DNA from 2 places in the Streptomyces sp. NPDC048565 genome. Region 2 is predicted to be linked to the other one. Evidence: riboswitches for the same ligand, from Rfam matches in the RefSeq annotation. Region 2 holds a riboswitch; the other holds the start of a gene.
The links. Region 2 has a riboswitch for S-adenosylmethionine ahead of thrC (threonine synthase). Riboswitches for the same ligand answer to the same signal wherever they lie in the genome.
Positions count from the first base shown of each region.

Region 1 (15,746 bases), on a different contig from region 2:
GGTTGCCGCAGAGCGTGCAGCGCCAGCGGGTCCCGTCCGTCGGCTGGGGAACCGTCGTCATCGTTGCGTCCTCTTTCGTCGTTCGTCGAGTCTCGTGTGTGCCCAGGTCTTCGATCTCGCGGTGCGCCGTCGAACTGCGGATGTCCTGCCGTAACCCTACGGCCTTGCGCATACCTATCGACACGGCGAGGCGCTCTGTCCCGTTCTCGCCCGGTGCGTCATGCTCTGTACGTGACCGAGCTGCGGAAAGTCCACTGGCGGAAGCGGGCCGGAGAGCTCGGGGCGGCGGCAGCCGCCGGCGGTGCTCCGGTCACGTACGGGCTGATCGCGCTGTGCTGCGCGGTGTTCCTGCTCAGCCCGCTCTCCGGGTTCAGTCCCGTCCCCGGCGGCGCCGACGCGCTCCTGGCAGCCCAGGCCGGGTACTTCGAACGGTGGGGCGTGATCCCCAGCGAGCTCATGGACGGCTCCGCGCACGCGGCCCTGACCCCGCTGACCGCGCTCTTCGTCCACGGCAGCTGGCTGCACCTGCTGGGCAACATGCTCTTCCTCCATGTGTTCGGCGCGATGGCCGAGGAGCGCATGGGCCGCACCGAGTTCACCTTCTTCTACGTCGTGTGCGGCTACTTCGCACTGGTCGCCTACGCGGTGGTGCACTCGGGGTCCGACCAGACGCTGGTCGGCGCGTCCGGAGCGATCTCCGCGGTGCTCGGCGCGTTCCTCTGCCTCTTCCCCCGGGCCCGTGTCACCAGCCTCTTCCCCTTCCTCTTCTTCCTGCCGCTGCGCTTCCCCGCCTGGATCGTGCTGGTGTTCTGGTTCGCCCTGCAGTGGCTGGCGGCGCAGGGCGCGGGCAGCGGCCCCGGCGTCGCCTACCTCGCGCACGTGGCGGGTTTCTCGGGCGGCTTCCTCTACGCCTGGGTGCGATTCCGGGGGACTAGAGTGAAGGCTCCAGCCACGGCCACTGAGGGAGAAAGCCAGCCGTGATCACCGCGATCGTGCTCATCAAAACCAGCGTGGACCGGATTCCCGAGATCGCCGAGGCCATCGCCGCGCTGGACAGTGTCAGCGAGGTCTTCTCGGTCACCGGTACGTACGACCTGATCGCCATGGTCCGGGTGCCCCGGCACGACGATCTGGCCGATGTCATCCCCGGCCGGATCAGCAAGATCCAGGGCGTCGAGGCCACCGACACCCATGTGGCCTTCCGCACGTACTCGCAGCACGACCTAGAGGCGGCCTTCGCCATCGGGCTCGACGGCTGACATCCACGCAGGACATACGCGTACGGCTCCGGCCGGGTGCGGGAGACACCTCCCGTGCCCGGCCGGAGCCGTACGTCGTACCGGTCAGACCTGCGCCGCGCCACGGTCGGGCACGCAGCGGCCCTCCTCGGTGCGGTAGGTCCAGCGGGCGCCCTTGCTCACCAGCTCACGGACGGCGCCCAGGAACCGCTCGATGTGCTCGTCCGGCGTGCCGGCGCCGAAGCTCACCCGGATCGCGTTGAGAAACCTCTCCCCCGGCCCGGCCTCCGGCGCACCGCACTCGCCGGGGTCCTGGGGCTCGCTGCCGAGCAGGGTCCGCACCAGCGGGTGCGCGCAGAACAGTCCGTCGCGCACCCCGATGCCGTACTCGGCGGAGAGCGCCGCGGCGAAGTGCGAGCTGTTCCACCCCTCGACCACGAACGAGATGACACCGACCCTCGGGGCGTCGTCGCCGAACAGCGAGAGCACCTTGACCTCGGGGACCTCGGCGAGCCCTGCCAGGACCCGGGTCACCAGCTGCTGCTCCCGGTCGACCAGCCGGTCGAATCCGGCCTCGGTCAGGGCCTTGCAGGCGGCGGCGATGGAGTAGACACCGATGACGTTGGGCGAACCGGCCTCGTGCCGGGCCGCGGTGGTGTGCCACTCGACGTCCACACCGCCGTCGGTGCGCCGGGCGACCTTGCGGGAGGCGCCGCCGCCCGCGAGGTACGGCTCCGCGTCCACCAGCCAGTCGGACCGGCCCGCGAGCACGCCCGAGCCGAAGGGCGCGTACAGCTTGTGCCCGGAGAAGGCGACCCAGTCGACGTCCAGCTCGGCGATGTCCACCGGGTGGTGGGGCGCCAGCTGCGCCGCGTCGAGCACGACCCGGGCCCCGTGCGCGTGGGCGGCGGCGGCCAGCTCCCTCACCGGCCACAGCTCACCGGTGACGTTGGAGGCTCCCGTCACACAGACCAGCGCGGGGCCCTGGGGCTCGCGCTCCTCCAGGGCGCGCTCCAGCGTGGCAACGGCCTGTTGCGGGGTGCGCGGGGCGTCGAGGTAGGTCACCCGGGCGTCACGCCAGGGCAGCAGCGAGGCGTGGTGCTCGGTCTCGAACACGAACACCTGGCAGTCGGCGGGCAGCGCGGCGGCGAGCAGGTTGAGGGAGTCGGTCGTCGAGCGGGTGAAGACCACCTGGTCGTCCGCACGGCAGCCGAGGAATTCGGCGACGGTCTCGCGACTGCCCTCGAACAGATCCGTGGAGAGCTGTGAGAGGTACCCGGCGCCGCGGTGCACGCTGCCGTAGTACGGGGCGTAGGCCGCCACGTCGTCCCACACCCGCTGGAGAGCCGGGGCGCTGGCCGCGTAGTCGAGGGCGGCATAGGTGACATCGCCGCCCGTCACCAGCGGAACGATGACATCAGCACCCAGAACCGGCAGGGGGGCACAAAGAGACTGGTCGGCGGCAGCGGTGGAGACAGACATGGCGAACTCCCGTAAGAGGCAGGCGAGAACCTCGCGCCGGCGGCAGTGCGCGGCAGCGCGGGGAACGAAAGAGAAGAGGGGTGTGCGGAGGAGGGCGTAGTGCCCTATCGCATTCGCTTGCTCACAAGAGGCTCCTCGGGACCAGGACCCCAAGGGGTGACATCCAACGATGCCGAGGGGCCCGCGCTTGCCACAGACCTCGCTGCCTGCGGCCTGGTCTTCACCCGGGGCACCCCGCCACGGACGGAGGGTTGCCGGACAGCGGGCCGGGGCCGTAGTCGCTGTCACTCATGACCTGCCCAGCATCTTGCCATACCGGTGACGACGCGCAAGGGCGCAGTCCGCGATGCGGACCGCGCCCTTGCACACACCGTGCTCCCTCAGGCGTTGCTGGCCGCCACCCAGCGCTCCAGCACCCTCTTGGCCGCGCCCGAGTCGATCGACTCCCCTGCCCGCGCGATACCGGCCGCGAGCTGGTCGTTCAGCGTGGCCTCCGCCGGGTCCAGAGCGACCAGGGCGGCGGCCGAGTTGAGCAGGACCGCCTCGCGCACGGGCCCGGGCTCCCCGTCGAGCAGCCGACGGGCCACATCCGCGTTGTACGAGGCGTCCGCCCCGCGCAGCGCCTCGACCGGGACCAGGTCGAGGCCGACGTCACGCGGGTCGAAGGCCTCCTCGCGGACCGTGCCGTCGCGGACGATCCAGACCCGCGAGGTCGCCGTGGTGGTCAGCTCGTCGAGGCCGTCGTCACCCCGGAAGACGAGCGCGGAATTCCCCCGGTCCGCGAGCACGCCGGCGACGATGGGCGCCATCCTGGGGTCGGCGACCCCGATGGCCTGGGAGCGCACCCGGGCCGGGTTGGTGAGCGGGCCCAGGATGTTGAACGTGGTCTGCGTGCCGAGCTCCTTGCGCGCCGTGGCCGCGTAGCGCAGGGCGGGGTGGAACTTCACGGCGAAGCAGAAGGTGATGCCCGCCTCCTCGGCGACGGCGACGACACGCCGCGGCGTCAGTTCGAGGTTGACGCCGAGCTTCTCCAGCACGTCCGAGGCCCCGCTCGCCGACGACGAGGCCCGGTTGCCGTGCTTGACGACCTTCGCGCCCGTGCCCGCGACGACTATCGCCGACATGGTGGAGATGTTCACCGTCTTGGCCATGTCGCCGCCGGTGCCCACGATGTCGACCGTGCGGCCGGGCACCTCGATCGTGTGGGCGTGCTCGTACATGGCGCGGACGAGTCCGGTGACCTCGTCGACGGTCTCCCCCTTGGCCCGCAGCGCGACGGCGAAGCCGGCGATCTGCACGTCCGTGGCCTCACCGCTCATGATGCGGTCCATGGCCCACGCGGTGTCGTCCGCGCCCAGGTGCTCGCCGCGCAGCAGAGGGGTCAGGATGCCGGGCCAGGTACGGGCCGCCACGCTGTCGCCGCCGTCCGGGGTCACAACGTTCATGGTCCGCTCCTGGGGGGTCCACAGCCGGTACAAGGATGTCTCCCACCCTATCCAGGCCGGGGGACAGCGAAGAGCCCCGTCCCATCATTGGGGTCTCCCCTGCTCGAGCGAAGTCGAGAGCTTGGGGAAGGACGGGGCTCCTGGCTGTGGCGGTCAGCTGAGGTGATCAGTGGTGGCCGTGGCCGCTGGTGATCTCCTTGTACTCCTCGGCAGTGGGCTTGGCGATCTGGTTGTCCTCGCCGAAGTAACTCCTGCTGAGCCTGGCCCGCAGCTTCTGCAGCGCCGACGGCTTGCGCTCGACACCGTTCTCGTCGACCGTCGGGCCGATCTCGACCGGCTTGTACTGCTCGTGCGCCGTGAGCGTGTGCAGCTGCTCCTGGCTGAGCGGCTCGTGGATCTCGACGAACTCACCGTGCGGCAGGCGCTTGATGGTGCCCGACTCGCGACCGTGCAGCACCTTCTCCTTGTCCCGGCGCTGGAGGCCGAGGCAGATCCGCCGGGTGACGACGAACGCCAGGACCGGTCCGACGAAGAAGGCGACCCGGACGAACCAGCTGATCGCGTTGAGCGACAGACTGAAGTGCGTCGCCCAGATGTCGTTACCGCCACCGATCAGCATGACGAAGTAGATCGTCACCCAGGCGACACCGAGCGCCGTCCGGGTCGGAGCGTTGCGCGGCTTGTCCAGGATGTGGTGCTCGCGCTTGTCCCCGGTGATCCACGACTCGATGAACGGATAGAGCGCGAGCGCTCCGAGGATCAGGCCGAACAGGACCAGCGGGATCAGCACTCCGAGGACCAGTGTGTGGCCCCAGAGGTTGATCTCCCAGCCAGGCATCACCCGGACGAAGCCCTCGGCGAAGCCCATGTACCAGTCCGGCTGGGCGCCCGTGGACACCTGGTCGGGCCGGTAGGGGCCGAGCGCCCAGATCGGGTTGATCGAGGCGATCGCCGCGATGATCGCGATGAAACCGAAGACCAGGAAGAAGAACCCGCCCGCCTTGGCCATGTACACCGGCAGCAGCGGCATGCCGACGACGTTCTTGTTCGTCTTGCCCGGCCCCGCGAACTGCGTGTGCTTGTGGAAGAACACCAGGATGAGGTGGGCCACCACGAGCCCGAGCATGATGCCCGGCAGCAGCAGGATGTGGATCGAATAGAACCTCGGGATGATGTCGGTCCCCGGGAACTCCCCGCCGAACAGGAACATCGAGATGTACGTGCCCACGATCGGCATCGACAGGATGGCGCCCTGTGTGAAGCGCACACCCGTACCGGAGAGCAGGTCGTCCGGGAGCGAGTAGCCGGTGAAGCCGGTGAACATGCCGAGGACGAACAGCAGGAAGCCGAACAGCCAGTTGATCTCACGCGGCTTGCGGTACGCACCGGTGAAGAACACCCGGAACATGTGCACGAACATGCCCGCGAGGAAGATCACCGCGGCCCAGTGGTGGATCTGCCGGACGAGCAGACCACCGCGGACGTCGAAGCTGATGTCCAGCGCCGACGCGTAGGCCTGGGACATCCGGATGCCCTGCATCGGCTCGTACGAGCCGTGGTACACGACCTCGGACATGCTCGGGTCGAAGAACAGCGTCAGATACACACCCGTGAGGATGATGATGATGAAGCTGTAGAGGCAGATCTCACCGAGCATGAAGGACCAGTGGTCCGGGAAGATCTTCCGCATGTTGGCCTTGGCCAGGCCGTAGATGCCCAGCCGGCCGTCCGCCCAGTCGGCCACCCGCTCACCGGCGGGCGCCTTGCGCTGTGTTTCCGTCGCAGTACTCATCCGCGCTCCCAGAAGGCAGGACCGACGGGCTCTTCGAAGTCACCGAGCGCCTCGAGGTTGCCCTCGCTGTTCACGCCGATCCGCAGCTGCGGAAGGGGGTGACCGGCCGGACCGAAGATGACGCGGGCGCCGTCGGAGAGGTCGAAGGTGGACTGGTGGCACGGGCAGAGCACGTGGTGCGTCTGCTGCTCGTACAGGCTGATCGGGCAGCCGACGTGGGTGCAGATCTTGGAGAAGGCCACGATTCCCTCGTGGGCCCACTCGCGCTCCTGCTTGTCCTTGATGTTGTCCGGCTCGATGCGGATGATCATCAGGGCGGCCTTGGCGATCTGGGTCTGGAAGTCGTGCGCGTCCTCCTCCAGGCCCTCGGGCATGGCGAAGGTCAGCGAACCGACGGCGACGTCCTCGGGACGCAGCGGCTCCATGGTGTTCATGTTGACGAGCTGCTTGCCCTTGGCCCACATGGTCTTACGGAGCTTCTTCTCCGGCAGCGGACCGAGGTCGCGCAGCAGCACCACACCGGAGAGCGGCACCAGGGCCAGCGCACCGAACATGGTGTTGCGGATCAGCTTCCGCCGTCCGAGCGCGGACTCCTTGGCACCGGCCGCGAAGTCGGCCATGACCTTGGCCTTGACCTCGGGCTCCGCCTCGATGGGGTGCCGGTCGTCGGCGACCTCCACGTCGGACATCAGGGTGCGCGCCCAGTGGACGGCGCCCGCGCCGATGAGGAAGAGCGCAAGGCCCAGGGTGAGACCCAGGGAGAAGTTGAGCGCGCTCACATTGCCGAACGGCCAGATGTAGACGATCTTGTCGACCGGGAAGATGACGTACGAGGCGATGAAGCCGACCGTCGACAGCATGGACAACGTGAACATGAGCGCGACGACCCGCTCGGAGCGGTTCGCGGCCCGTTCGTCGATGTCCTGGATGCGCGGCTTGTGGGCCGGCAGCCCCGGGTCGGCGAACGGGTCGCCCGCACCCTCTACCGCGCCGTGCGCGGTGCCCTGCTCTACCGGCAGGTTCTCTTCTGGAATCTGTTGGCTACTCATGACTTCTTGGCCTTAGCGGTGTGGGCCGCGACCCATACGGCGATGGCGATCAGGCCGCCCAGGCCGAAGATCCAGCCGAAGAGACCCTCACTGACGGGGCCGAGGCCACCGAGCGAGAGGCCGCCGGGGTTCGCGGACTCATCACCGTTGACGGTCTTGACGTACGCGATGATGTCTTTCTTCTCCTGCTCGGGCATGGTGCTGTCCGGGAAGGAGGGCATGCTCTGCGGGCCGGTCTGCATGGCCTCGTACATGTGCTTCGGGTTCACGCCTTCGAGGTCCGGGGCGTACTTGCCGTCCGTCAGCGCACCGCCCTTGCCCGTGAAGTTGTGGCACTGAGCGCAGTTGGTGCGGAACAGGTCGCCGCCCTTGGCCACGTCGGCACCCGAGGGGTCCACCTGGCTGCCGGTCGGCGTGATCGGGCCGGCGCCCAGGGACGCGACGTACGCCGCGAGCTGGTCGATCTCGGCCTGGCTGTAGATGACCTTCTTCTTCGGCACCTGGGCGCCCGGCTGCTGAGCCGGCATGCGTCCGGTACCGACCTGGAAGTCGACGGCGGCGGAGCCGACGCCCACGAGCTGGGGCCCGTCGGTGGTGCCCTGACCGCCGGATCCGTGGCAGCTGGCACAGCCCACGGAGTAGAGCTTCTTGCCCTCGTCGATGGCGAGGGACTGGGCGGTGTCGTCGGCCTGCGCCTTACCCGCAGGCGCAAACGCGGCGTACAGCCCCCCGGTAGCCGCCAGCGCGAGGAGTAGTACGACGACGGCCGCCAGTGGATGGCGTCGTCGTGCGGAGAGCTTTTTCACGGATTACCCCGGTGTCAGGATCTTCTGCGTCGATGATGGGTGGGTGCGAGCCCGGTTACTTGATCATGTAGATCGTGGCGAACAGACCGATCCAGACGACATCGACGAAGTGCCAGTAATAGGACACGACGATGGCGGCGGTGGCCTGCTCATGGGTGAATCTCGAGGCCGCGTATGTCCTGCCCAGAACGAGCAGGAAGGCGATGAGGCCGCCTGTCACATGCAGACCGTGGAAGCCGGTCGTCAGGTAGAACACCGAACCGTACGGGTCGGAGGAGAGGGAGAGCCCCGCGTCCTTGACCAGCTCGGTGTACTCGAGGACCTGACCTCCGATGAAGATCGAACCCATCACGAACGTGATGATGAACCAGGTGCGGAGCTTCTTCACATCGCCCCGCTCCGCGGCGAAGACGCCGAGCTGGCAGGTCAGAGAGGAAAGCACCAGGATCGTGGTGTTCGTCGCCGAGAACGGGAAGTTCAGATGGTGAGCCATCTCCTTCCAGTGATCGGGTCCCATCACCGATCGCAGGGTGAAGTACATCGCGAAGAGGGCCGCGAAGAACATCAGCTCGGAACTCAACCAGATGATGGTTCCGACGCTGGTGAGGTTCGGTCGATTGACCGACGGGTGCGCGTGCCCGGTTTCTACTGTCGTTGCTGTCGCCACGACCGACATTATGTCGGTCGCTTATCCCGCCCTCACTCCGGGGGGTGCCGTTCGGTGTGTCAGCGGGGTGTGTCCTCACCGAACAGCCCATCGAATCGCCGTCTTTACCGGTGCTGACAGGCAGTCCGCCGGAGTACGATCCGCCCATCGGTTCATGCCCACAGAGCCCCGAGAGCCCCCGGGAACACAGACGTCACGGAGGAACAATGCAGCCGACCGCCACGGTCCTGGTCTACAGCGACGATGCCAACACCCGCGAGCAGGTGAGGCTGGCAGCCGGGCGCAGGCCTGCGGCGGACGTGCCGCCGGTGGAGTTCCTGGAGTGCGCCACCCTGCCCGCCGTCCTGAGCGCACTGGACAGGGGTGGTGTCGATGTCTGCGTGCTGGACGGCGAGACGGCCCCGGCGGGCGGCATGGGCGTCTGCCGGCAGATCAAGGACGAGATCTTCGACTGCCCGCCCGTCCTGCTGCTGATCGGACGTCCGCAGGACGCCTGGCTGGCCACGTGGAGCCGTGCGGACGCCGCTGTGACGCATCCGGTGGACCCGGTCGACTTCGCGGACGCCCTGGCCTCCCTGCTGCGCCAGAGGCTCTCCGTGGAGGCCTGAGAGCCTGTCGGGCGACCTCTGATCGGCGGAGGGGACTGGGCCCCCTCCGCTGCGTTCCTCCGGAGTGCGGCGCACTCCCGGGCGGGTCAGACCTGGGGGCGCAGCCGCGCCGTCCGGACGTCGGTTCCCGAGTCGGGCGTGTCGCTGCCGCCGTTCAGAGCGCTGCCCTTCTGCCAGGCGTCCCAGCCCAGATTCCAGTCGCCGAAGCCGTTGTCGAACGGCGTCATCGTCTCGCCGTCGCTCCCGACGACCTTGACGATGTCGCCCTCACGGACGGTGTCGAAGAACCATTCGGCGTCGGCGGTGCTCATCCCCGTGCAGCCGTGGCTGACGTTGGCACTGCCCTGCGAGCCCGTCGACCAGGGCGCCGCGTGGACGTACTCACCGCTCCAGGTGACGCGTGTCGCCCAGTAGACGGGCAGGTCGTAGGACTCCGACGAGCCGGAGGCGATGCCGACGGTCTCACCGCGCATACGTACGAACTGTTCCTTGGCCAGCACGACCTTGACGCCGTTACGGGTGTCGAAGCCGGGCTTGCCCGTGGTGACCGGCAGGGTGTTGATCACTTCCCCGTTGCGCATCACGGTCATGGTGTGGTCCGAGGCGTCGGTGATCGCTTCTATGCGGTCCCCCGTGGTGAGTTTCAGGGGTTTGGTGGCGTCGCCGTAGAGGGCGTTGGTGACCTTGATGCCCTTGAGGTTGCTGCGGACGTCGATGGTGGCGTCCGCCGGCCAGTACTCCTTGGGCCGGTAGTGCAGGGTCTTGTCGTCGACCCAGTACCAGGAGCCCGTGACGGCGGGGGTGGACCGGACCTGCAGCCCGCGCTCCACGGTGGCCCTGGAGGCCTTGTCGGCGACCGGAGCGCTGAGTTCCGCTGTGAGGGGCTGTCCGACACCGTAGGTGCCCGCCTGCGGGCCGAAGGAGACCTTCAGGAACTTCTTGGCCGCGGTCGTACCGAAGGCGTACGTACGGCTGCCGGGGGCGCCGTCGCCGTTCTCGGTGGCGACCTTGACGGTGTATCGGGTGCCGGCGGCGAGCGAGGTGGTGGAGTGCCACCGCTTCCCGTCGGCGTCGAGCTCACCCGCCAGGTGGCGGCCCTCGGTGTCGATGGCCGTCACGTCGGTGATCTTCGCGTCATCGTCCTTGACGGTGACTTCGAGGGGCTTTTCGGGGTCGGCCTTCTTGTCCTCGGCCGGACCGTTGAAGGAGATCGAGTCGGCTGCGTCGTACGGCTTCAGGGACAGTGACTGGCCGTCCGGCTCGCCACAGGCGGTCGCACCTGCAACCAGGGTCACGACCAGCAGAGTGCAGCTCACTACGGTGCGGATGCGCGGCGTGTGGTTCATGAACCCACGCTAAGAAGATTCATCCGATCCAGCGCGTTCAATGACTGCAAACGGGGGCCCGGCCCGCTCATCACTGAGCGGACCGGGCCCCCGTACGCGTGCGACGCGCCGGTGAAGGCGTGTCCTACTGGGTGCGGTTCTCTCCCCGGTAGTACTCGAAGACCCAGCCGAAGAGGCCGATCAGGAGCAGCGGGGCCGAGAAGTAGGCCAGCCACCAGCCGAAGACGACGGCCATGAACAGGAAGGCTCCGCCGATGGCCAGCGAGAGCGGCTGCCAGCTGTGCGGGGAGAAGAAGCCCACCTCACCGGCTTCGTCCGCGACGTCGGCTTCCTTGTTGTCCTGGGCCATCGCGTCGACCCTGTTGGCCGTGAAGGCCAGGTAGAAGCCGATCATGATGGTCAGCCCGAAGGCCAGGACCAGCGCGGTGGTACCGACCGGCTCCCTGGACCAGACGCCGTACGTGACGGCCATGGCCAGCATGAAGACGCTCAGCCAGATGAAGAGCTTGCCCTGGATCTTCACTTGCCGTCCTCCTTGCCACCGACGAGGACCTTGTCACCCTCGGACAGGTGATCGAGCTGCTCGAGTGCCGCGATCTCCGGGTGGTGCAGGTCGAACGCCGGGGATTCGGAACGGATCTTCGGCAGGCTGAGGAAGTTGTGCCGCGGGGGCGGGCAGGACGTCGCCCATTCGAGCGAACGGCCGTAGCCCCAGGGGTCGTCGACCTCGATCTTCTTGCCGTACTTGGCGGTCTTCCAGACGTTGTACATGAACGGAAGCATCGACAGTCCGAGCAGGAACGAGGAGATCGTCGAGATCGTGTTCAGGGCGGTGAAGCCGTCGGCCGCGAGGTAGTCCGCGTAGCGTCGCGGCATGCCCTCGGCACCGAGCCAGTGCTGCACGAGGAAGGTGCCGTGGAAGCCGATGAACAGCGTCCAGAACGTCAGCTTCCCGAGCCGCTCGTCCAGCATCTTGCCGGTGAACTTCGGCCACCAGAAGTGGAATCCGGCGAACATCGCGAAGACCACGGTGCCGAAGACGACGTAGTGGAAGTGCGCGACCACGAAGTACGAGTCGGAGATGTGGAAGTCCAGCGGCGGCGAGGCCAGGATCACGCCGGTCAGACCACCGAAGGCGAAGGTGATCAGGAAGCCGACGGACCACAGCATCGGTGTCTCGAAGGACAACGACCCCTTCCACATCGTGCCGATCCAGTTGAAGAACTTCACACCGGTCGGCACCGCGATGAGGAATGTCATGAAGGAGAAGAACGGTAGGAGTACGCCGCCCGTCACATACATGTGGTGCGCCCACACCGTCACCGAGAGGCCGGCGATGGCGATCGTCGCGCTGATCAGACCGACATAGCCGAACATCGGCTTGCGGCTGAACACCGGGATGATCTCGGAAATAATTCCGAAGAATGGTAGCGCGATGATGTACACCTCTGGATGCCCGAAGAACCAGAAGAGGTGTTGCCATAGCAATGCGCCACCGTTGGACGCGTCGAAGATATGTGCGCCGAATTTTCGGTCGACCTCAAGCGCGAAGAGCGCGGCGGCCAGAACCGGGAACGCGAGCAGGACCAGAACACCGGTCAGCAGGACGTTCCAGGTGAAGATCGGCATACGGAACATCGTCATGCCGGGTGCGCGCATGCAGATGATCGTGGTGATGAAGTTGACCGAACCGAGGATCGTACCGAAGCCGGAGAAGGCCAGACCCATGATCCACATATCGGCGCCCGCGCCCGGCGAGCGGACCGCGTCCGACAGCGGGGAGTAGGCGAACCAGCCGAAGTCGGCCGCACCCTGCGGGGTGAGGAAGCCAGCCACGGCGATCAGCGAACCGAAGAGGTACAGCCAGTACGCGAACATGTTCAGCCGCGGGAACGCCACGTCGGGCGCGCCGATCTGCAACGGCATGATCCAGTTCGCGAACCCGGCGAACAACGGCGTCGCGAACATCAGCAGCATGATCGTGCCGTGCATCGTGAACGCCTGGTTGAACTGCTCGTTCGACATGATCTGCGTACCCGGACGGGCCAGCTCGGCGCGCATGACGAGCGCCAGGAGGCCGCCGATGCAGAAGAAGGCGAACGAGGTGACCAGGTACATCGTGCCGATGGTCTTGTGGTCGGTGGTCGTCAGCCAGCTGATGACCACACTTCCCGGCTGCTTGCGCCGTACCGGCAGCTCGTCCTCGAACGAGGCGTCTGCCGCCGCGGCACCCTGGGATTCATTGAGGATGCTCACAGTTTGTTCGTCTCCGCATTCCTGGCCGGGTCCGTCTGCTCGATGCCTGCCGGCACGTAGCCCGTCTGACCCTTCTCCGCCAGCTCCTTGAGGTGCTGCTGGTAACGCTCGGGAGAGACGATCTTGACGTTGAAGAGCATCCGGGAGTGGTCGACGCCGCAGAGCTCGGCGCACTTACCCATGTAGGTGCCCTCCTTCTTCGGCGTGACCTCGAAGGAGTTGGTGTGGCCCGGAATGACGTCCTGCTTCATGAGGAACGGCACCACCCAGAAGGAGTGGATGACGTCACGCGAAGTCAGGATGAAACGGACCTTCTCGCCCTTCGGCAGCCACAGGGTCGGACCCGGGTTGCCGTTCTGCGGGTTACGCGTACCGGGGATACCCACGTCGTAGACGCCGTTGGCGTCCGCGGGGAAGTCCTTCCGGAACTTGTCGGGGATGGCGTCGAGCTCCTTGGGGACCTCGTTGCCGGTGGAGGGCTCGCCCTCCACGTGCTCGATGTAGTTGAAGCCCCAGCTCCACTGGTAGCCGACCACGTTGACCGTGTGGGCCGGCTTCGGGCTGAGGGAGAGGAGCTTCGACTCGTCGCGCGCGGTGAAGTAGAAGAACACCGAGACGATGATGAGGGGGACCACTGTGTACAGCGCCTCGATAGGCATGTTGTACCTGGTCTGCTGAGGTACCTCCACCTTGGTCCGGCTACGCCGGTGGAAGATGACACTCCAGATGATCAGCCCCCAGACAAGGACGCCCGTGGCGAGCGCTGCCGCCCACGAGCCCTGCCAGAGGGAGAGGATCCGAGGGGCCTCTTCCGTTACCGGTGTGGGCATACCGAGGCGGGGGAAATCCTCCCAGTTGTATGAACAACCGGAGGCCGTCGCCAGGACCAGGCCCGCAGTCAGCACCTGCGGCAGCTTCCGCCGCATCGGGCGCCGCGACAAGCGGTCGGAGCCGTTGGGACTCACGTAGCGCCTTCCCGAGAGTCTCGCCCGCACGGTTCGGCGCGGCCGTCTCACTTGGTCGGTCGCCGGCCCTGACGCGGGCAGGGGTTTGGATGTTTATGCGGACCAAACCCTACTGGACGCTATTTGGGGTCGCGCGGGGAGGGTGCCCAACGCGCCGCACGACACCCCGAAGGGGTGGAATGCGAGCCTCCGGCCTCCATCTGACGCCCCCTCTCCCCCCTTACGAGAACAGCGGGCCACCCGATCGCGCACCCCTGCGGGCTAGCGTGACGGTGTGCCCTACTTCGACGCGGCTTCCTCCGCCCCTCTGCACCCTGTCGCCCGCCAGGCGCTGCATGCCTCACTGGACGAGGGCTGGGCCGATCCCGCCCGGCTCTACCGCGAGGGGCGGCGGGCCGCCCTGCTGCTGGACGCGGCCAGGGAGACCGCGGCCGAGGCCGTCGGCTGCCGTCCTGACGAGCTCGTCTTCACCTCGTCGGGCACCCGGGCGGTGCACTCGGCTGTCTCCGGGGCTCTTTCCGGGCGTCGGCGTGTCGGCCGCCATCTTGTGCTCTCGGCCGTCGAACACTCCTCGGTGCTCCACGCGGCAGCCGCCCTGGACGCGGCAGGGGGCTCGTTCACCGAGGTGCCGGTGGACCGGACCGGGGCGGTGGACCCCACGGCGTACGGCCAGGCCCTTCGCCCGGACACCGCGCTGGCGTGTCTGCAGTCCGCCAACCACGAGGTGGGAACCGAACAGCCGGTGGTGGAGACCGCCGAGGTCTGCGCCGAGGCGGGCGTGCCGCTGCTGGTGGACGCCGCGCAGTCGCTCGGCTGGGCACCGGTGCCCGGCCGCTGGTCACTGCTGGCGGCAAGCGCCCACAAGTGGGGCGGGCCGGCCGGGGTCGGGCTGCTGGTCGTGCGCAAGGGGGTGCGCTTCGCGCCCCAAGGCCCCGTCGACGAGCGGGAGTCGGGCCGGGCGGCCGGCTTCCAGAACATCCCGGCGATCGTGGCGGCCGCGGCCTCGCTGCGTGCGGTGCGCGCGGAGGCCGAGGCCGAGGCCGAACGGCTGCGCGCCCTGGTGGGCCGGATCCGGGCGGCGGTGGGCGGCCTGGTGCCCGATGTGGAGGTGGTCGGCGATCCGGTGCGGCGGCTGCCGCATCTGGTCACCTTCTCCTGTCTCTATGTCGACGGAGAGACATTGCTCCATGAACTGGACCGGGCCGGATTCTCCGTTTCGTCCGGTTCGTCCTGCACCAGCAGCACCCTGACGCCCAGCCATGTCCTCAAGGCGATGGGCGTTCTCACGGAGGGGAACGTCCGCGTCTCGCTTCCGTCCGGGACGACGGGGGAAGAGGTCGACACCTTCCTCGGCGTACTGCCGGGCGTGGTGGCCGGGGTACGGGCGAAGCTCGGCGCGCCCGCTTCGGCGGCCCCTTCCCCGGCGTCACGGGACTCGCTCGTGGTGGACGCGCTGGGCAGGCGCTGCCCGATTCCGGTGATCGAACTCGCAAAGGTGATCGAAGGAGTACCCGTGGGCGGCACGGTGACGGTGCTCTCGGACGACGAGGCCGCCCGCCTCGACATCCCGGCCTGGTGCGCGATGCGCGAACAGGAGTACGTGGGCGAGGAGCCGGCGGACCACGGTTCGGCCTATGTGGTCCGCCGGCTCCTGTGAGCGCGTGCCGCCGATGCAGCCGAGGCCGGCTTCAGGAGAGGTGCTTGCGGACCTCGGAGGCGGCCTCGTCGCCGTAGGCCTTGGTGAAGCGGTCCATGAAGGGGGTGCGGCGCAGGGTGTATTCCTGGGTGCCGACCGTCTCGATGACCAGGGTCGCGAGCATGCAGCCGACCTGGGCGGCGCGCTCCAGGTCCACACCCCAGGCGAGGCCGGAGAGGAAGCCTGCCCGGAAGGCGTCGCCGACGCCGGTCGGGTCGGCCTTGCGCTCCTCCTCGGCGCAGCCGACCTCGATCGGGTCCTGGCCGGCCTGCTCGATGCGGACGCCGCGGGCGCCGAGGGTGGTGACCCGGTGGCCGACCTTGGAGAGGATCTCCTCGTCGCTCCAGCCGGTCTTGGACTCGATGAGCCCCTTCTCGTACTCGTTGGAGAAGAGGT
Region 1 covers NZ_JBEZIH010000003.1:19,674-35,419, reverse strand. The annotation lists gene AB0C75_RS04540 (hypothetical protein) at 1-61, opposite strand, end outside; gene AB0C75_RS04535 (rhomboid family intramembrane serine protease) at 232-981, shown strand; gene AB0C75_RS04530 (Lrp/AsnC ligand binding domain-containing protein) at 978-1,259, shown strand; gene AB0C75_RS04525 (aminotransferase class V-fold PLP-dependent enzyme) at 1,344-2,720, opposite strand; SAM riboswitch class IV at 2,899-3,016, opposite strand; gene trpD (anthranilate phosphoribosyltransferase) at 3,101-4,165, opposite strand; gene AB0C75_RS04515 (ubiquinol-cytochrome c reductase cytochrome b subunit) at 4,332-5,957, opposite strand; gene AB0C75_RS04510 (Rieske 2Fe-2S domain-containing protein) at 5,954-7,006, opposite strand; gene AB0C75_RS04505 (c-type cytochrome) at 7,003-7,812, opposite strand; gene AB0C75_RS04500 (heme-copper oxidase subunit III) at 7,868-8,488, opposite strand; gene AB0C75_RS04495 (hypothetical protein) at 8,686-9,087, shown strand; gene AB0C75_RS04490 (Ig-like domain-containing protein) at 9,174-10,433, opposite strand; gene AB0C75_RS04485 (cytochrome c oxidase subunit 4) at 10,558-10,956, opposite strand; gene ctaD (cytochrome c oxidase subunit I) at 10,953-12,689, opposite strand; gene coxB (cytochrome c oxidase subunit II) at 12,686-13,654, opposite strand; gene AB0C75_RS04470 (aminotransferase class V-fold PLP-dependent enzyme) at 13,929-15,311, shown strand; gene AB0C75_RS04465 (carbohydrate kinase family protein) at 15,343-15,746, opposite strand, start outside.
Region 1: another riboswitch for S-adenosylmethionine. It lies ahead of AB0C75_RS04525 (aminotransferase class V-fold PLP-dependent enzyme); the one in region 2 lies ahead of thrC (threonine synthase).

Region 2 (15,746 bases):
GTCGTCCGGGCCGTACTGCCCCTGCTGGGGGCGCTGCTGTCCGTCCCGTCCCTGCGCCGGTTCGCTGTCCGCCGGATGGCACGGATGACCGGTCGGGCCACTCCCAGGCCCCGACAGCACTCCTGGGGGCACGCCGTCGTCACCTGGCCCGACGGCACCGGCCGCGAGGGCTGGCTGCGCGCCGGGGACGGCATGGACTACACGGCCGACGTCGCCACGGAGACCGCCCTGCGGCTGTCACGGGGCGAGGCCGAGCCCGGCGCCTACACCCCGGCGGCGGCCTTCGGGCCCGCTCTGGCCACCGCGGCCGGGGGCGAGTTCGTGCTCGGCTGATCGCGGCCGGGCTGGATTTCCCGGACAGACGGTTCTCAGCGCGACAGGGGCAGCCGGACGGCCGGTGGGAGCGGAGCCGGTACCGGGTCCGCCCGGAACGACTGGATCATCAGGGCGGCGAAGCGGCGTGACGCCGCCGCCCTCATCCCGGGCGACTCGGCGCGGATGCCTTCGTTCGCCATCAGCGCCAGGCTGATGTCCTCCACCACGAAATCCGCCCGCAGGGAGCCCGTCTCCTTCGCGCGCCGCACCAGTTCGTACATCATGCGCAGCGTGCGGTCGCGTTCCTCGGCGAAGCCGGCGACCCGGGGAAGCCGCGAGGTGAACGCGCGGGCGAAGCCCCGGTCGAGGGCGTGCGCCTCCATGAGCCCCTCGATCACCCGGCAGAACCCACGCCAGGGATCGGGCTCCGCCAGGCCCTCCTCCATGACCGCCGAGCAGGAGGCCATCTGCTCGGCGAAGGCATCGGCCAGCAGGTCCTCCTTGGTCCGGAAGTGCCGGTAGACGGTGGCCACCCCGACCCCTGCGCGCCGGGCGATCTCCCGGATCGGCACATCGATGCCTTCGGCGGCGAACGCCACGCGGGCGACCGCGAGGATGCGTCCGCGGTTGTCGCGGGCGTCCGAGCGCAGGGGCGTTCCCACTTGTCGGGTCATCACTCTCACTTTAGCCAAACGGACGGGGTGCTCCGTTACGTTCGGCGCATGAGAGCGATTCAGTTCGACACATACGGTCCGCCCGACGTCGTGCATGTAGCCGAGGTGGAGGCGCCGCACGCCGGACCGCACGAGATCCGCGTCGCGGTACGGGCCTCCGGGGTCTCGGCCGGGGAGACGCGCATCAGGTCCGGGGCGATGCGTGACGTGGTGCCCTTGACGTTCCCCTACCGGACCGGGTTCGACGCCGCGGGGGTGGTCGACGAGGTCGGCGATCGCGTCACCGGTGTGCGCACCGGCGACGAGGTGTTCGGCATGACCGACCCGGCCGCCCGGGGCGCCAACGCCGACTTCGCGATTCTGACGGCGTGGGCGCCCAAGCCGGCCGGGTGGAGCTGGCAGGAGGCGGGCGGCGCCGCGGGCGCCGTGGAGACGGCCACCCGGGTGCTCGACCGGCTCGCCGTCGACGCCGGACACACCGTGCTCGTGCAGGGTGCGGCCGGCGGGGTGGGGAGCGTCGCGGTCCAGTTCGCTCTCGCGCGCGGTGCCACGGTCATCGGTACGGCGAGCGAGCGCAACCACGCCTTTCTGCGCTCGCTCGGCGCGGAGCCGACGACGTACGGCACGGGGCTCGTCGAGCGGGTGCGCGCACTGGCGCCGGCCGGGGTGGACGCCGTGTTCGACTGCGCCGGAGGGGCACTGCCCGACCTGGTCGCCGTGGCGGGGGACCCGGCACGCGTGGTGACCATCGCGGATCTCGGCGCGGCGGCCCACGGGGTGCACCTGTCGCACGGGGCGCCGGCCGATGACACGGGCGAGGCGGTGAGGGCCTCGGCCGACCCGCTGGCGGTGCACGGTCTCGCGGCGGCGGTCACGCTCGCCCATGAAGGCCGGCTGCGGGTGCCGGTCGCGGGGGCGTTCCCGTTCGACGAGGCCGCCGCCGCGCACGAACTGAGTGAGGGCCGGCATGCCCGGGGGAAGATCGTGCTGGTGAACTGACGGGCCGCGCGGGACGGTTCAGGTGGCGGTGGTGTGCTGGTCGACGCTGACCCGGGTCAGCAGGTCCTCGTAGGCGGCGAGGTCGAACTCGCCGGCCGCCGGGGCCAGTACGGTCGCCGCGGACAGGGCCACCGCGCGGGTCAGCCGCTCGCGCCAGCCCAGCCCTTCGACCAGGGCGGACAGCAGCCCGGCCACGGCGGAGTCGCCCGCGCCCGTCGGGTTGCCCCGTACGGCGGACGGCGGTGCGGCTTTCCAGACGCCGTCGGGGGTGACGGCGATGAGCCCGTCGGCGCCGAGCGAGGCGACGACGCTGTGCGCGCCACGCCGGCGGGCGTCGCGGGTGGCGCGCAGGGGCTCGCGGGCGCCGGTGAGCTGGGCGAGTTCGTCGGCGTTCGGCTTGACGAGATCGGGGCGGGCGGCGATGCCACGGCGCAGGGGTTCGCCGCCGGTGTCCAGGAGTACGGGTACGCCGGCGGAGCGAGCGAGCCGGACGAGCTCCGCGTACGCGCCGACGTGGATGCCGGGTGGCAGGCTGCCGCAGAGGGCGACGGCATCGGCGCCGGGCAGCAGCTCCCCGAACGTCCCCAGGAAGGACGCCCATTCACCGGCTCCGATGTGCGGGCCGGGCTCGTTGAGCTGGGTCGTGTCACCGCTGGAACGGTCGACGACGGCGAGGGTGCGGCGGGTGTTGCCCGCGACGGTGACCAGTGCGTCGGCGGGGCGGTGGGGGAGCGACCCGAGGAGCTCGCGCAGGACGGCCCCGGTGGCGCCGCCCGCGAAGCCCGTGATCACGGTGTCGTGGCCGAGCGCCGCGAGCACCCGGGCCACGTTGACGCCCTTGCCGCCGGGGCGTTCGCTCACCTCGTGGACACGGTGGCTGGTGTGCGGGACGAGGGCGGGTACGGAGTACGTCAGGTCGAGTGCCGTGTTCAGCGTGACGGTGAGTATCACCTGTACCGTCCCCCGGTTCCTTGGTCGTCCGTCGCGCGCCGTCTCCCCGCGGCACTGTCTCCGTGATCATGCCAAAGAGGCGGCGGTCGTCCCAGGTTTCCGGGACAACCGCCGTCTCTTCGTTACGTGTTCCACAGACTGTCGCCGCCAGGGCCGGCCCGGCGCCGGGCTGTCACACGGCAGGGGGCTCCACGATCCACTCGCCCCGGCGCATGACGCCCTTGAGCACGAAGTCCGCGTCCAGGACCACCAGGTCGGCGTCCTTGCCCGGGTCCAGCGAGCCGACCCTGTCGTACAGGCCGAGGAGTCTGGCCGGGTTGGCGGAGATGGACCGGACGACGTCGTCGACGGGGATCCGGTCGATCGTCACTGCCCTGCGGAAGGCGGTGTCCAGGGTGAGCGTGGAGCCCGCGATCGAACCGCCCTCGACCAGCCGCGCGACACCGTCCTTGACCTCGACGGCGAGCGGTCCCAGCTCGTAGAGCCCGTCGGCCGAGGCGGCCGCGTCCATCGCGTCGGTGATCAGCGCGACCCGGTCGGCGCCCGCGCTGTGGTAGGCGAGCTCCAGGGCCGCGGGGTGCAGGTGCGTACCGTCGTTGATCAGCTCGACGGTGACCCGCTCGTCCTCCAGGAGCGCCGCGATCGGGCCAGGGGCGCGGTGGCCGAAGGGAGGCATCGCGTTGAAGAGGTGCGTGGCGACCGTGGCGCCCGCGTCGATCGCCTCGACGGTCTGCTCGTACGTCGCGTCCGTGTGGCCGACGGCGGCGATCACCCCGTGCTCCGCGAGCAGCCGTACGGACTCGATGCCGCCCGGGAGCTCGGTGGCCAGGGTGACCATCCTGGCGCTCCCGCGTGCCGCTTCGAGCAGCTTGCGGACCTCGGCGGGGTCGGGGTCGCGCAGGAGCGCCTCGCTGTGGGCGCCCTTGCGACACGGGGAGATGAAGGGGCCCTCGAAGTGGATTCCGGCGAGCTCGCCCTGCTCGACCAGTTCGGAGAGCATGCCGGCCTGACGGGCCAGGAAGTCCATGTCGCCGGTGACGGTGGAGGCGACGACGGTCGTCGTGCCGTGTTCGCGGTGCGCCCGCGCTCCGGTCAGGGCGTCCTCGGCGGTGCCGGTGGCGAAGGACGCGCCGCCGCCGCCGTGGTTGTGCGTGTCGACGAATCCGGGGACCACCCAGTGGCCCGAAAGGTCGACGGTTCTGGCGTCCTCCCGCGTGCTGCCGGCGATCCGGGTGCCCTCGACGATCACCCGGCCGTTCTCGACGGTCCCGGTGGGAAGTACCACCCGGGCACCTGTGAGAACCGTGCTGTCTGCGCGTCCGGCCATCAGGCGGATACCTCCGTGGAGAGTAGATCCCAGGCGAGCAGCCCTGCGCCCAGGCATCCGGCGGTGTCCCCGAGGGCCGCCGGGACGATGTGGGGCAGCTTCTGGAACGTGACCCGTTCCTCGACGGCCGCACGCAGTGGTGTGAACAAGGTTTCTCCTGCCTCGGCAAGACCGCCACCGATGATGAGCGTGCGGGGGTCCAGCAGAGTGAGTGCGGTGACCAGTCCGGCGGCGAGCGCGTCGACGGCGTCCTGCCATACGCGCAGGGCCACCGGGTCGCCGGAGGCGACGGCCTCCGCGCAGCCGGCGGCGTCCGCGCCGGGGTCGCCGGACGCGGCGGCCCATGCCTTCGACACGGCGGCGGCCGAGGCGAGGGTCTCCAGACAGCCGCGCTGGCCGCAGCCGCAGTCCGGCCCGTCGGGACGGACCACGATGTGGCCGATCTCGCCCGCGTAACCGTGGGCGCCCGCCTCGATGGTGCCCGCGATGCCGATGGCACCAGCGATCCCGGTGCCCAGCGCCACGAACAGGAAGCGGTCCGCTCCCCGGCCGGCGCCGATCCGCCCTTCGGCGAGGCCACCGGTCCTGACGTCGTGGCCGAGCGCGACGGGCGTGCCGCCGAGCCGTCCGCCGAGCAGCTTGCGCAGGGGCACGTCGCGCCAGCCCAGATTCGCGGAGTAGACGGCGGTCCCCCGGTCCGCGTCGACGATGCCGGGCACGGCGACCCCCGCGGCGACGGCGCCCTCGCCGAAGCGCTCCTCGCCGTAGGCGTACAGCTCGGTGGCGAAGTCCAGGATCGACTCCACGACCGCCTCCGGCCCGCGGTCCCTGCCGGTGGCCCTGCGCGCCTCATGGAGCAGGGCGCCGCCGGCCCCGACCAGAGCGGCCTTCATTCCTGTGCCGCCCACATCGAGGGCGATGACGTGTCTCACGGGAGACAGTTTCGCCCGTCGACCCCTAAAAGGTCTAGTCCACTAGCGCGGTTTGTTGAGCACCCATACAAAACGCCCTGAACAGCCCTGCTAGATTGACCGGTCCCCGTGCAGCTGGTGTAGACCTCCGCGGCGGGGGCGAGCAAGGAACGCGGGAACGTCGCCTCATGCGGTGCCCTGCGTCGAACGATCAAGAGATGGGCAAGGCTGTGCAGCGGCGCATTGTGGGACTGACCGCGGCGGTGGCCGCACTCGGTATGACGGCAACGTTGTCAGGGTGCGGCTCGGACACCGGAAGCGACGTCACCCTGCGGCTGGTGGCGGCCGATTACGGCACCGGTGCGCAGAACAGCTCCCAGAAGTACTGGGACGACGTGGCCGCGAAGTTCGAGAAGACCAACCCGAAGATCAAGGTCGAGGTCAGCGTCTACTCGTGGAAGGACGTCGACCGCAAGGTCGCCGAGATGGTGAAGGCCGGCAACGCCCCCGACATCGCGCAGATCGGGGCGTACGCCGACTACGCCAAGGCGGACAAGCTCTACGCCGCCGACGACATGGTCGCCATCCGCACCGGGTCCAACTTCCTGCCCTCGCTCACCGACGCGGGCGAGGTCGACGGCACCGTGTACGGCATGCCGTTCGTGGCCAGCACCCGGCTCCTCTTCTACAACAAGGGCCTGTTCGCCAAGGCGGGTCTCGGGGCCCCGCGGACCTGGGACGACATCAGGAGTGACGCCGCCGCGCTGGAGCAGGGCGGTGTGACCTATCCCTTCGCCCTGCCGCTCGGCCAGGAGGAGTCCCAGGCCGAGACCCTGGTGTGGCTGCTCAGCGGGGGCGGCGGCTACACGGACGACGTCGGCAACTACGACATCGACTCCGCGGCCAACATAGCGACCCTCAAGTGGCTGAAGAACGACCTCGTCGGCAAGGGCCTCACCGGCCCCGTCGCCCCCGGCAAGCTCGACCGGGCGAAGGCCTTCGACGCGTTCACCAAGGGCGATGTGGGCATGCTCAACGGCCACCCGACGCTGATGCAGGACGCGGAGAAGAAGGGCATCGAGGTCGGCATGGTCCCGCTGCCCGGGGTCGACGGGCCGACCGAGGGCTCGATGGGCGTGGCCGACTGGATGATGGGCTTCAAGCAGAACGGCCACCGGGCGGAGATCGGCAAGTTCCTCGACTTCGCCTACACGGACGACAACGTGCTGTCCTTCGCCGACCAGTACGACCTGCTGCCCGTGACCACCAGCGCGTCCGCCGCGATGGAGACCGACGACAAGCACAAGTCGCTGCGCCCGTTCCTGTCGGCCCTGCCGAACTCGCAGCTGTACCCGTTCGGCAAGACGTCCTGGGCGCAGGCCAGCGAGACGATCAAGGAGAAGATCGGCTCCGCGGTCGAGCCCGGTGGCAGCCCGGAGAGCGTGCTCGTGGAGATCGCGACCGAGGCACGGCAGGCGGAGAGCGCGCGCTAGGCGGCTGGGTAGGTTGGTTCATATGACCGTCGGTCCTCCTGATTCCCCCGACCCCGACTCCGCCGACCCCGACTCCCCGACCGACCCCGACTCCGCCGACTCCGGATCCGACTCCCCCGACTCCGGTTCCTCCGACTCCGCGGCCCCGCTCTCCGCCCAGGATCGCGCGGTGCTGGCCGTGGAGCGGCGCTCCTGGCCGGGCCCGGGGGCGAAGGAGCGGGCGATCAGGGAAGAGCTGGGCATCTCGCCGGTCCGCTACTACCAGCTGCTCAACGCGCTCCTGGACGACCGCCGCGCGCTGGAGGCGGACCCGGTGACGGTGAACCGCCTGCGGCGGGTCAGGGACGCGAGGCGCGGGCGCCGCTGAGGCGCCCGTGGCCCGGGCCACGGCAGGCGCGTTCCGCGCCACCCGCAGAGTTTCCCTGCCGCACGCCTTCCGTTGGCCCGGCCTGGCTACTCTCCCCTCTCCCGGTCCGTCGCAGGAGAGGCACGTCCATGAGCACCGCGGTCCCTCGCTCCCCGGCACAGCAGTCCGCCCCTACGCCGGTCCGGCAGCGCCGGACGGGGAGCGGGACCGTCGGTACCTCCGTACGCCCGACGGAGCACGCCCTCCTGGCGATGCAGTCCCGCGCAGGCAACCGGGCCGCGACCGCGGCGGTACAGCGGGCCCGGGGCCCCGAGGGAGCCCAGGGGAAGAAGAACTACCGCGACCGGATCGCCGGCCTCATCGACAGGTTCAAGAAGAACCTCGAACCGATCGACACCTTCGTCAAGGGCTTCCAGACCCCCACCAACGCGGGCCTCACCCAGCAGGCCGCAGCCGCGGCCGACGAGGGGCTCAAGAACTCCGCCGCGGTCTCGGGAGTCTCCGCCGCGTCGGGCAACCTCCTCACGGAGAGTGCCGGCGCCCTGGCCAGCGGCATGGACTCGTACAAGAACCTGCTGGGCGCCAGGGAGCACAAGACCGGGGCCCGCCACCACGTCGCGGGGAAGAAGGCCAAGACCAAGGGGGCGGACGCGGCCATCAGCGCCGCCGGTTCGGGGAGCTACAGCGCCGCCATCGCCAAGGAGGCGACCAAGGTCCAGAAGGCGGCGGACGCCGCGATGGCCTCCGAGGCGAGCGGCGTCGCCAGCGCCTCCATCGGCGCGATCAAGGCCACCCGGTCCGCCTTCCGTATCGGGGGCGCGGCCCGCAAGTACAAGCAGGTCAAGGCGCTGGGAGATCCCCGTCTCGTCCACGAGGCCTCGCTGGCCAGGCTGGACGAGTCGCGGGTGCAGGCCAACTGGGCCGCGGCGAAGGCGTACGTCGCGCTGGACGCCTACTGGAGGCCCGAGGACCAGGGGGGCGGTCTTGAGGCCGTTTCCGAGGCCGTCGACGCGGCGTGGGAGTCGATGAGCGAGGCGCGTGACGCCGCCGAGAGCCTCCAGCGCGCCGAGAAGGACGTGGAAAAGCTGAGCACGGTGCAGGGGTACGCCAAGAAGAAGCAGCTCACCAAGATCGGCAAGGAGGCCGTCAGCGGCGGCGGCGAGTCCACCAAGGCCGCGGCCGGCATCGTGACGGCGGTCGCGGCGGGAACGGGCCTGCTGGCGAGCAACCCGGTCGGATGGGGCCTCGCCGGAGCCGGGGCCGGTCTCGTCTTCGGCGTCACCATGTACAAGGCGCTCCGCGCCGCCACGAAGCGCTACGAGGAGGTCCGCCACCCGGAGCGCTGGGCGCCCGAGGGCGGGAGTCCGGTGGAGGGGTCCCGCACGGACTCGCTGGCGAATGCCCTGAAGTTCTGGAAGAAGGTGTCGAAGGGCGAGCGCCAGGCCATGGCACGCGAGATCTACGCCCTGGCGGCGGGTCCCGGCATCTCCGGGAGCGGCGGCACGACGGACGAGATGCGGGAGTCCGCCAGGGCCCTGCTCATCGCCCTCAAAGCCGGCCCCGCCAAGCACAAGCTGGAGCCCGATGCGTGGGTCGAGACCCTCAACGACCCGGCGAAGACCTCCGGTTGGATCCAGGAGATAGCGGAGCAGCTGGCGTCGGGGTGACCGCAGGGGAACGGGCGCGGCGCGGACCCCACCGCCCGCCCGGTCACCGCTACGCTCGGGCCATGGGTAACCCGGCACACCCCATCCCGACCCCGTCAACCCAGGCCGGCCGCGAAGGCCTCGCCGCACTCCTCGCCCGTCCCGCCCGCGCGGTCGTCGCGCTGGACTTCGACGGCACGCTCGCCGACATCGTCGCGGACCCGGAGCAGTCCCGGGCGCACCCCTCGGTGGTTCCGGCACTCTCCGCACTCGCTCCCCAGATCGCCGCCGTCGCCGTGATCACGGGCCGCCCGGCCGGCACGGCCGTGCGCTACGGAGGCTTCGCGGGAGCGCCGGGCCTCGACCATCTCGTGGTGCTCGGCCACTACGGCGCCGAACGCTGGGACGCCGCGACCGCCACCGTCCACGCCCCGCCGCCCGACCCGGGGGTCGAGGCCGCCCTGGCGGAGCTCCCGGCCGTGCTGGCGGAGACCGGCGCCGACGACGGCACCTGGATCGAGGAGAAGGGCCGCGCGGTCGCGGTGCACACCCGCCGCGCCGCGGACCCGGAGGCGGCTTTCGAGGCCCTGCGTGCCCCGCTGGACAGCCTGGCGGCGCGGCACGGCCTGATCGTCGAACCGGGCCGCCTCGTCCTGGAGTTGCGCCCGCCGGGCATGGACAAGGGGGTGGCGCTGGAGGAGTACGTGAAGGAGACCGGCGCGGAGGCGGTGCTGTACGCCGGCGACGACCTCGGTGACCTCGCCGCGTACGCCGCCGTGGAGAAGCTCCGCGCCGATGGGACCGCGGGGCTGCTGGTGTGCAGCGGCACCGGGGTCCCCGAACTCGCCGATCGCGCCGACCTGCTGCTCCCGAACCCGGCAGCGGTGGCGGGCCTGCTCCACGCCGTCGCCCGGCAGATCGCTCAGGGCTCCTAGGGTCAGGCGGCCCGTCGGGCGCCGAAGTCCGTGGCGAGAGCGTCGGCGCGAGCGTGGGCGGCGGTCATGGACGCCTCGTGGAGGGGGAGGAGGTGGGCGAGGGCCGGCGCGTCGGGGGCCATGGTCAGCTCCGGGGTCACGGTGGTGACGTCCAGACCGAGGAGGTCCTCGTGGCCCAGGACGGCTTCCAGCGTGGGCACCAGGTGGTCCATGCCCTCCCTGGGGGCACCGGGGCCGTAGCTGCCGCCACGGGCGGATATCACCAGGGCGGGGCGGCCCGCGGCCGGGGAGGCGCCGGTGTGCGTGAAGGTGCGGCCCATGACGAGGATCTGGTCCAGCCACGCCTTGAACACCGACGGCATGGACAGGTTGTACAGCGGCACCGTGAACAGGTACGCGCCGGCTCCGAGGAACTCGTCGATCAGCTCGTCCTGCAGCGCCTGGGCCTTGGTCTGCTCGGGGGTCAGCCGGGCCGGGTCGGTGTCGCGCGCGGTCACGCCCGCCGCCGTCAGGTGCGGCACCGGTGAGACGGCGAGGTCGCGGTGGACGACCGGGCCCTGCCACCGGTCGCGGAAGGACCTGGCGACCTGACGGGAGACGGAGGCCTCGCCGAGCGAGGAGGAGTCGATGTGCAGCAGGTACGACATGGCGGTTGGGCCTTTCGAAGAGACGGGGAACGTCAATTCCTACGTTTTGTTCGTAGCGCCATGATGCGTCAGTATGGAAGTCGTTACAAAAGGCACACGGGTGTGCGCGACGGAGAGGAATGGGTGCCATGCCGGACAGCACCGATACGGAGATGGCGGCGGCGAACGGGCCGTGCGCGAGCATCCCCGCCGAGCACATGGCCTTCATCCGGCAGGTGCTGGACCGGGTCGGCGACAAGTGGAGCATGCTGATCATCGTCGTCCTGGAGAACGGCCCGCTGCGCTACACCGACCTGCAGCGCCAGATCCCCGGCATCTCCCAGCGCATGCTCACCCACACGCTGCGCCAGCTCGTCGAGGACGGCTTGGTCACGCGCACCGCCTACGCCGAGGTCCCGCCGCGTGTGGAGTACGCCCTCACCCCGCTCGGCCGGGGCCTGCACTCGATCGCCATGCAGCTGATCGGTTGGGTCTCGGACCACCACGGGGAGATCCACGCCCACCGCTCCCGGGCCGGCGCCGTCACCGCGTCGTCCCGCTCCTGAGCCGGCCCGATCCGGACGACAGCCCTCAGGCTCGCAACGCGTCCAACTGGTCCAGGAACCACTGCTGCGGCGGCAGCGCCGTCGCGGCGGTGGCCAGGCGCTTCGAGCGGGCGCCCCGCTCGTCGGGGTCCATCGTGAGCGCCTCGTGCAGCGCAGCGGCCGTCGCCGACACGTCGTACGGGTTGACCACGAGCGCGTCCTCGCCCAGCTCCGCGTACGCCCCGGCCTCGCGGGAGAGCACCAGCGCGCAGCCGTGGTCCGAGACGACCGGGACCTCCTTGGCGACCAGGTTCATGCCGTCGCGGATCGGGTTGACCAGGGCCACGTCCGCCAGCCGGTACGCCGCCAGGGAGCGGGCGAAGTCGTCGTCGACATGGAGCAGGACGGGCGTCCAGCCCTCGGTGCCGTACTCCGCGTTGATCGCGTCGGCGACCCTCCGGACCTCCGCCGTGTAGTCGCGGTAGACCGAGAGGTCCTGCCGGGAGGGGTAGGCGAAGGCGATGTGCACCACGCGCTCGCGCCACTCGGGGCGCTCGTCCAGGAGCGCCCGGTAGGCGTGCAGTCCGCGGACGATGTTCTTCGAGAGCTCCGTGCGGTCCACGCGCACGATAGTGCGCCGGCCCTCGCCCACCTGCTCCCGCAGGATCTCCATGCGCTCGTCCACGTCCGCCTCGTGGGAGCGGCGGCGCAGGAAGTCCGCGTCGGCACCGAGACCGTGCACCCCGATCCGGGTGCGGCCGGTGCCGCCGATGATCTCCGTGCAGCAGCTGATGAAGGCGTCCGCCCAGCGGCGGGTCAGGAACGCCGCGCGGTCGGCGCCCAGGATGCCCTTGAGCAGCTGCTCGCCGATGTCGTCGGGCAGCAGCCGGTAGTAGTCGACGGGCGCCCAGGGGGTGTGCGAGAAGTGGCCGATCCGCAGGTCGGGGCGGAGCTCGCGGAGCATGCCGGGGACCAGCGAGAGGTGGTAGTCCTGCACCAGGACCGAGGCGCCCTCGCCCGCCTCTTCGGCGAGCGCGTCGGCGAAGGCGCGGTTGTACGTCTCGAAGGACGCCCACTGCCGACGGAACTCCGCGTCGAAGACGGGCTCCACCGGCGTCTCGTAGATCATGTGGTGGACGAACCAGAGCACCGAGTTCGCGATGCCGTTGTACGCGTCGGCGTGGACCCCGGCGTCGATGTCGAGCATCCGGACGCCGGGCTCGGACACACCGCGCCTGACCGCCTCGCGGTCGCCGTCGCCGAGGGCCGCGCACACCCACAGCTTGTCGTCGACCGCGCTCAGACCGGAGACGAGCCCGCCGCCGCCCCGCTTCGAGTGGAGCGTGCCGTCCTCCCGCCGTGCGTACGACACCGGGCCGCGGTTGGACGCGACGAGGACCTGGGCAGCGTGCTCGGAGACCATGTACCCGAACCTAGCCCGTCGGGGAAGCCGCCAAACGTGAAGCGGGTCCCTCCCGCCGGACCGGCTAAGCCGCGTGGCGGGAGGCGTACTCCGCGATCTCCCGCATCGGCGGCCTCTCCTCGGTGTCCACCGCATGGGTGCGCGGGACGAATCCGTCCGGACCCCGCTCGAACTGGGTGAGCTCGGGGCGCACCAGGGGGCCGCGGGAGAGCCGCAGCTGCGCCGTGCGGTAGATCGTGGCTGCCATCCGGCCGAGCGCCTGGCCGTCCTGGTGGCGGTGTCTGCGTACCCCGACGTCGACCTGGGCCAGCGCGTCCAGGCCGACGGTGTGCAGCGCGTCGACGAGCAGGCCCAGCTCCACTCCGTAACCGACAGGGAAGGGGAGCTGCTCCAGCAGCGAGCGCCGCACCGCGTACTCGCCGCCCAGCGGCTGGACGAAACCGGCCAGGCGCGGCCAGTGCAGATTGAGCAGCGGGCGGGCCACCAGCTCGGTCACCCGGCCGCCCTGGCCTGCGGCCTCACCCAGCGGGCGGTCGTACATCGCCTTGACGAAGTCCACCGAGGGGTCGGTCAGCAGCGGGCCGATGATCCCGGAGACGAAGTCCGCGGAGAAGTCCTTGAGGTCCGCGTCGACGAAGCAGACGATGTCCCCGCCGGTCACCAGCAGTGATCGCCAGAGGACCTCTCCCTTGCCGGGCAGGGCGGGGATCCGGGGGAGTATCGCGTCCCGGTGCACGACGTGGGCGCCGGCCCGCCGCGCGGTGTCGGACGTGGCGTCGGTGGATCCGGAGTCGATCACCACCAGTTCGTCGACGAGCTGGACCTTCTCCATCAGCTCGCGCCGGATCTCCGCGACGATCGCGCCGACCGTCGCCTCCTCGTTCAGCGCGGGCAGGACGACGCTGACGCGCGAGCGGTGCGGATCCCTCGCCCGCGCGGCTGTGAGCAGGCCGAGCGGGCGTTCGGCGGCTGACCAGGAACGCCTGGTCAGCCAGCGTTCCACCTCTTCCAGCACGGTCGGTACTCCCTGTATGTGATCCATCTCGCGGTTCGGACGACTATCTCAACCGTCCACTGCTTCGGTTACAGTCTTGAACAACGCGGATGACCCTCGCATGTCGGGGTCGGTCCGCGAATAAACGCCCGGATCCATGGTCCGGTGCCACAGCGCTCATCCAGAGGGACAGAGGGAACGGCCCGTCGAAGTCCCGGCAACCCTCCTGCCGACCGCGAGGTCACGGTGGGGAAGGTGCCAATTCCGTCTTGTGGCGAAATACGTCGCAGGGAAGATGAGGAGAAAGGGCCTCCGCCATCATGGCTGTGCAGACAGTTGCAGCGAACACCAATTCTTCCGCAGTGGACCTCGGTCCCGCCGCGGCGCTTTCCTGCCGCGAATGCGGCGAACGTTTCGAGCTCGGCCCCATTTTCGCGTGCGTGTCCTGTTTCGGGCCGCTCGAAGTGGCGTACGACCTGCCGAGCGGCTCCCCGGAAGAGCTGAAGAAGCGCATCGCCGATGGGCCGAACAACATCTGGCGCTATGCGCCGCTGCTGCCGGTCCCCTCCGATGTCGCGGACAAGCCCAACATCAACCCCGGCTTCACGAAGCTGGTCAAGGCCGACAACCTCGCCCGCGAGCTGGGCGTGACCGGCGGTCTGTACGTCAAGGACGACTCCGGCAACCCGACGCACTCCTTCAAGGACCGTGTCGTCGCCATCGCCGTCGAGGCCGCCCGCGCCTTCGGTTTCACCACCCTGTCCTGCTCCTCCACCGGCAACCTCGCCGGTGCGGTGGGGGCCGCCGCCGCCCGCGCCGGCTTCCGGTCCTGTGTGTTCATCCCGCACGACCTGGAGCAGGGCAAGGTCGTCATGGCCGCGGTGTACGGCGGCGAGCTGGTCGGCATCGAGGGCAATTACGACGACGTCAACCGCTTCTGCTCGGAGCTCATCGGCGACCCGCTCGGTGAGGGCTGGGGCTTCGTCAACGTCAACCTCCGCCCGTACTACGGCGAGGGTTCCAAGACCCTGGCGTACGAGATCTGCGAGCAGCTCGGCTGGCAGCTGCCCGACCAGATCGTCATCCCGATCGCGTCGGGCTCGCAGCTCACGAAGATCGACAAGGGGCTGCAGGAGCTGATCAAGCTCGGCCTCGTCGAGGACAAGCCGTACAAGATCTTCGGTGCCCAGGCCGAGGGCTGCTCGCCGGTGTCCACCGCCTTCAAGGCCGGCCACGACGTCGTGCGCCCGCAGAAGCCGGACACCATCGCCAAGTCCCTGGCGATCGGCAACCCGGCCGACGGTCCCTACGTCCTGGACATCGCCCGGCGCACCGGCGGGGCCGTGGAGGACGTGAACGACGAGCAGGTCGTCGACGCGATCAAGTTGCTGGCCCGCACCGAGGGCATCTTCGCGGAGACCGCGGGCGGTGTGACGGTCGGTGTGACGAAGAAGCTGATCGACGCCGGTCTGCTGGACCCGGCCCTCACCACCGTCGTCCTGAACACCGGCGACGGTCTGAAGACGCTCGACGCGGTCGCCCCGACGACCGGCCTGTCGGCGACGATCCGGCCCAGCCTGGACGCGTTCCGCGACGCGGGCCTCGCCGCCGCCGGCTGACCCGACCACCCGAGACCCGAGGAAGGCACCCACATGAGCGTCAAGGTCCGTATCCCCACCATTCTCCGCACCTACACGGGCGGTCAGGCCGAGGTCCCGGCCGAGGGCACGACCCTCTCCGAGGTCCTGGCGTCCCTGGAGCAGAACCACCCGGGCATCGGCGGCCGTGTCCTGGACGACGAGGGCAAGCTCCGCCGCTTCGTCAACGTGTACGTCAACGACGACGACGTGCGCTTCGAAGGCGGCCTGGACGCGGCCACTCCGGACGGCGCGGGCGTCTCGATCATCCCGGCCGTCGCCGGAGGCTGACCGACCGCACAGCGTGAGCAGAATGGCCCCGTCCGCGAGAGAAGCGGAGGGGGTCATTCTGCATGGTTGAGCGCGGTACCGTTGGGGAAGTCCCCGCCGCCGCGCATGCCGCCCGCATATGAGAATGCGCCCGGCCGCGACAAGATGCAGCCAAAGTAAGTGAACTCCTTGTGGCATAAGTGGCCTTTGTCGGGCCCGACTTGCCCGGGAATCCTGTGAATCCGCCCCATGCGTGCGATCCCCTGTGCCCAGAATTCTCGTCCGATTGACCTGTTGCAGAGGGCAGTTGGGCAGATACATTCGGCCGCGGTCGACGCGTTCCGGCGCACGCCACCCTCTCCTGTCGGAGGGTGAGTTCTGACCCGGGCCCGCGAAGTGCGGGCTCGTGCAAGGGCCAGTAATAGGGGAGTTGGGCATGGCTCAGGGCACCGTCAAGTGGTTCAACGCGGAGAAGGGGTACGGCTTCATCGCGGTCGACGGTGGTGCGGATGTTTTCGTCCACTACAGCGCGATCCAGATGGACGGGTACCGCACCCTCGAAGAGGGTCAGCGAGTTGAATTCGAGATCTCGCAGGGCCAGAAGGGGCCGCAGGCGGACATGGTCAAGCTCGC
Region 2 covers NZ_JBEZIH010000017.1:55,239-70,984, forward strand. The annotation lists gene AB0C75_RS20950 (saccharopine dehydrogenase NADP-binding domain-containing protein) at 1-333, shown strand, start outside; gene AB0C75_RS20955 (helix-turn-helix domain-containing protein) at 369-989, opposite strand; gene AB0C75_RS20960 (NADP-dependent oxidoreductase) at 1,038-1,988, shown strand; gene AB0C75_RS20965 (1-phosphofructokinase family hexose kinase) at 2,007-2,939, opposite strand; gene nagA (N-acetylglucosamine-6-phosphate deacetylase) at 3,112-4,266, opposite strand; gene AB0C75_RS20975 (ROK family protein) at 4,266-5,198, opposite strand; gene AB0C75_RS20980 (extracellular solute-binding protein) at 5,396-6,670, shown strand; gene AB0C75_RS20985 (DUF3263 domain-containing protein) at 6,693-7,037, shown strand; gene AB0C75_RS20990 (hypothetical protein) at 7,166-8,704, shown strand; gene otsB (trehalose-phosphatase) at 8,767-9,618, shown strand; gene AB0C75_RS21000 (NAD(P)H-dependent oxidoreductase) at 9,621-10,265, opposite strand; gene AB0C75_RS21005 (helix-turn-helix domain-containing protein) at 10,385-10,810, shown strand; gene AB0C75_RS21010 (trehalose-6-phosphate synthase) at 10,836-12,212, opposite strand; gene AB0C75_RS21015 (glucosyl-3-phosphoglycerate synthase) at 12,277-13,227, opposite strand; SAM riboswitch class I at 13,381-13,508, shown strand; gene thrC (threonine synthase) at 13,527-14,825, shown strand; gene AB0C75_RS21025 (MoaD/ThiS family protein) at 14,859-15,134, shown strand; gene AB0C75_RS21030 (cold-shock protein) at 15,550-15,746, shown strand, end outside.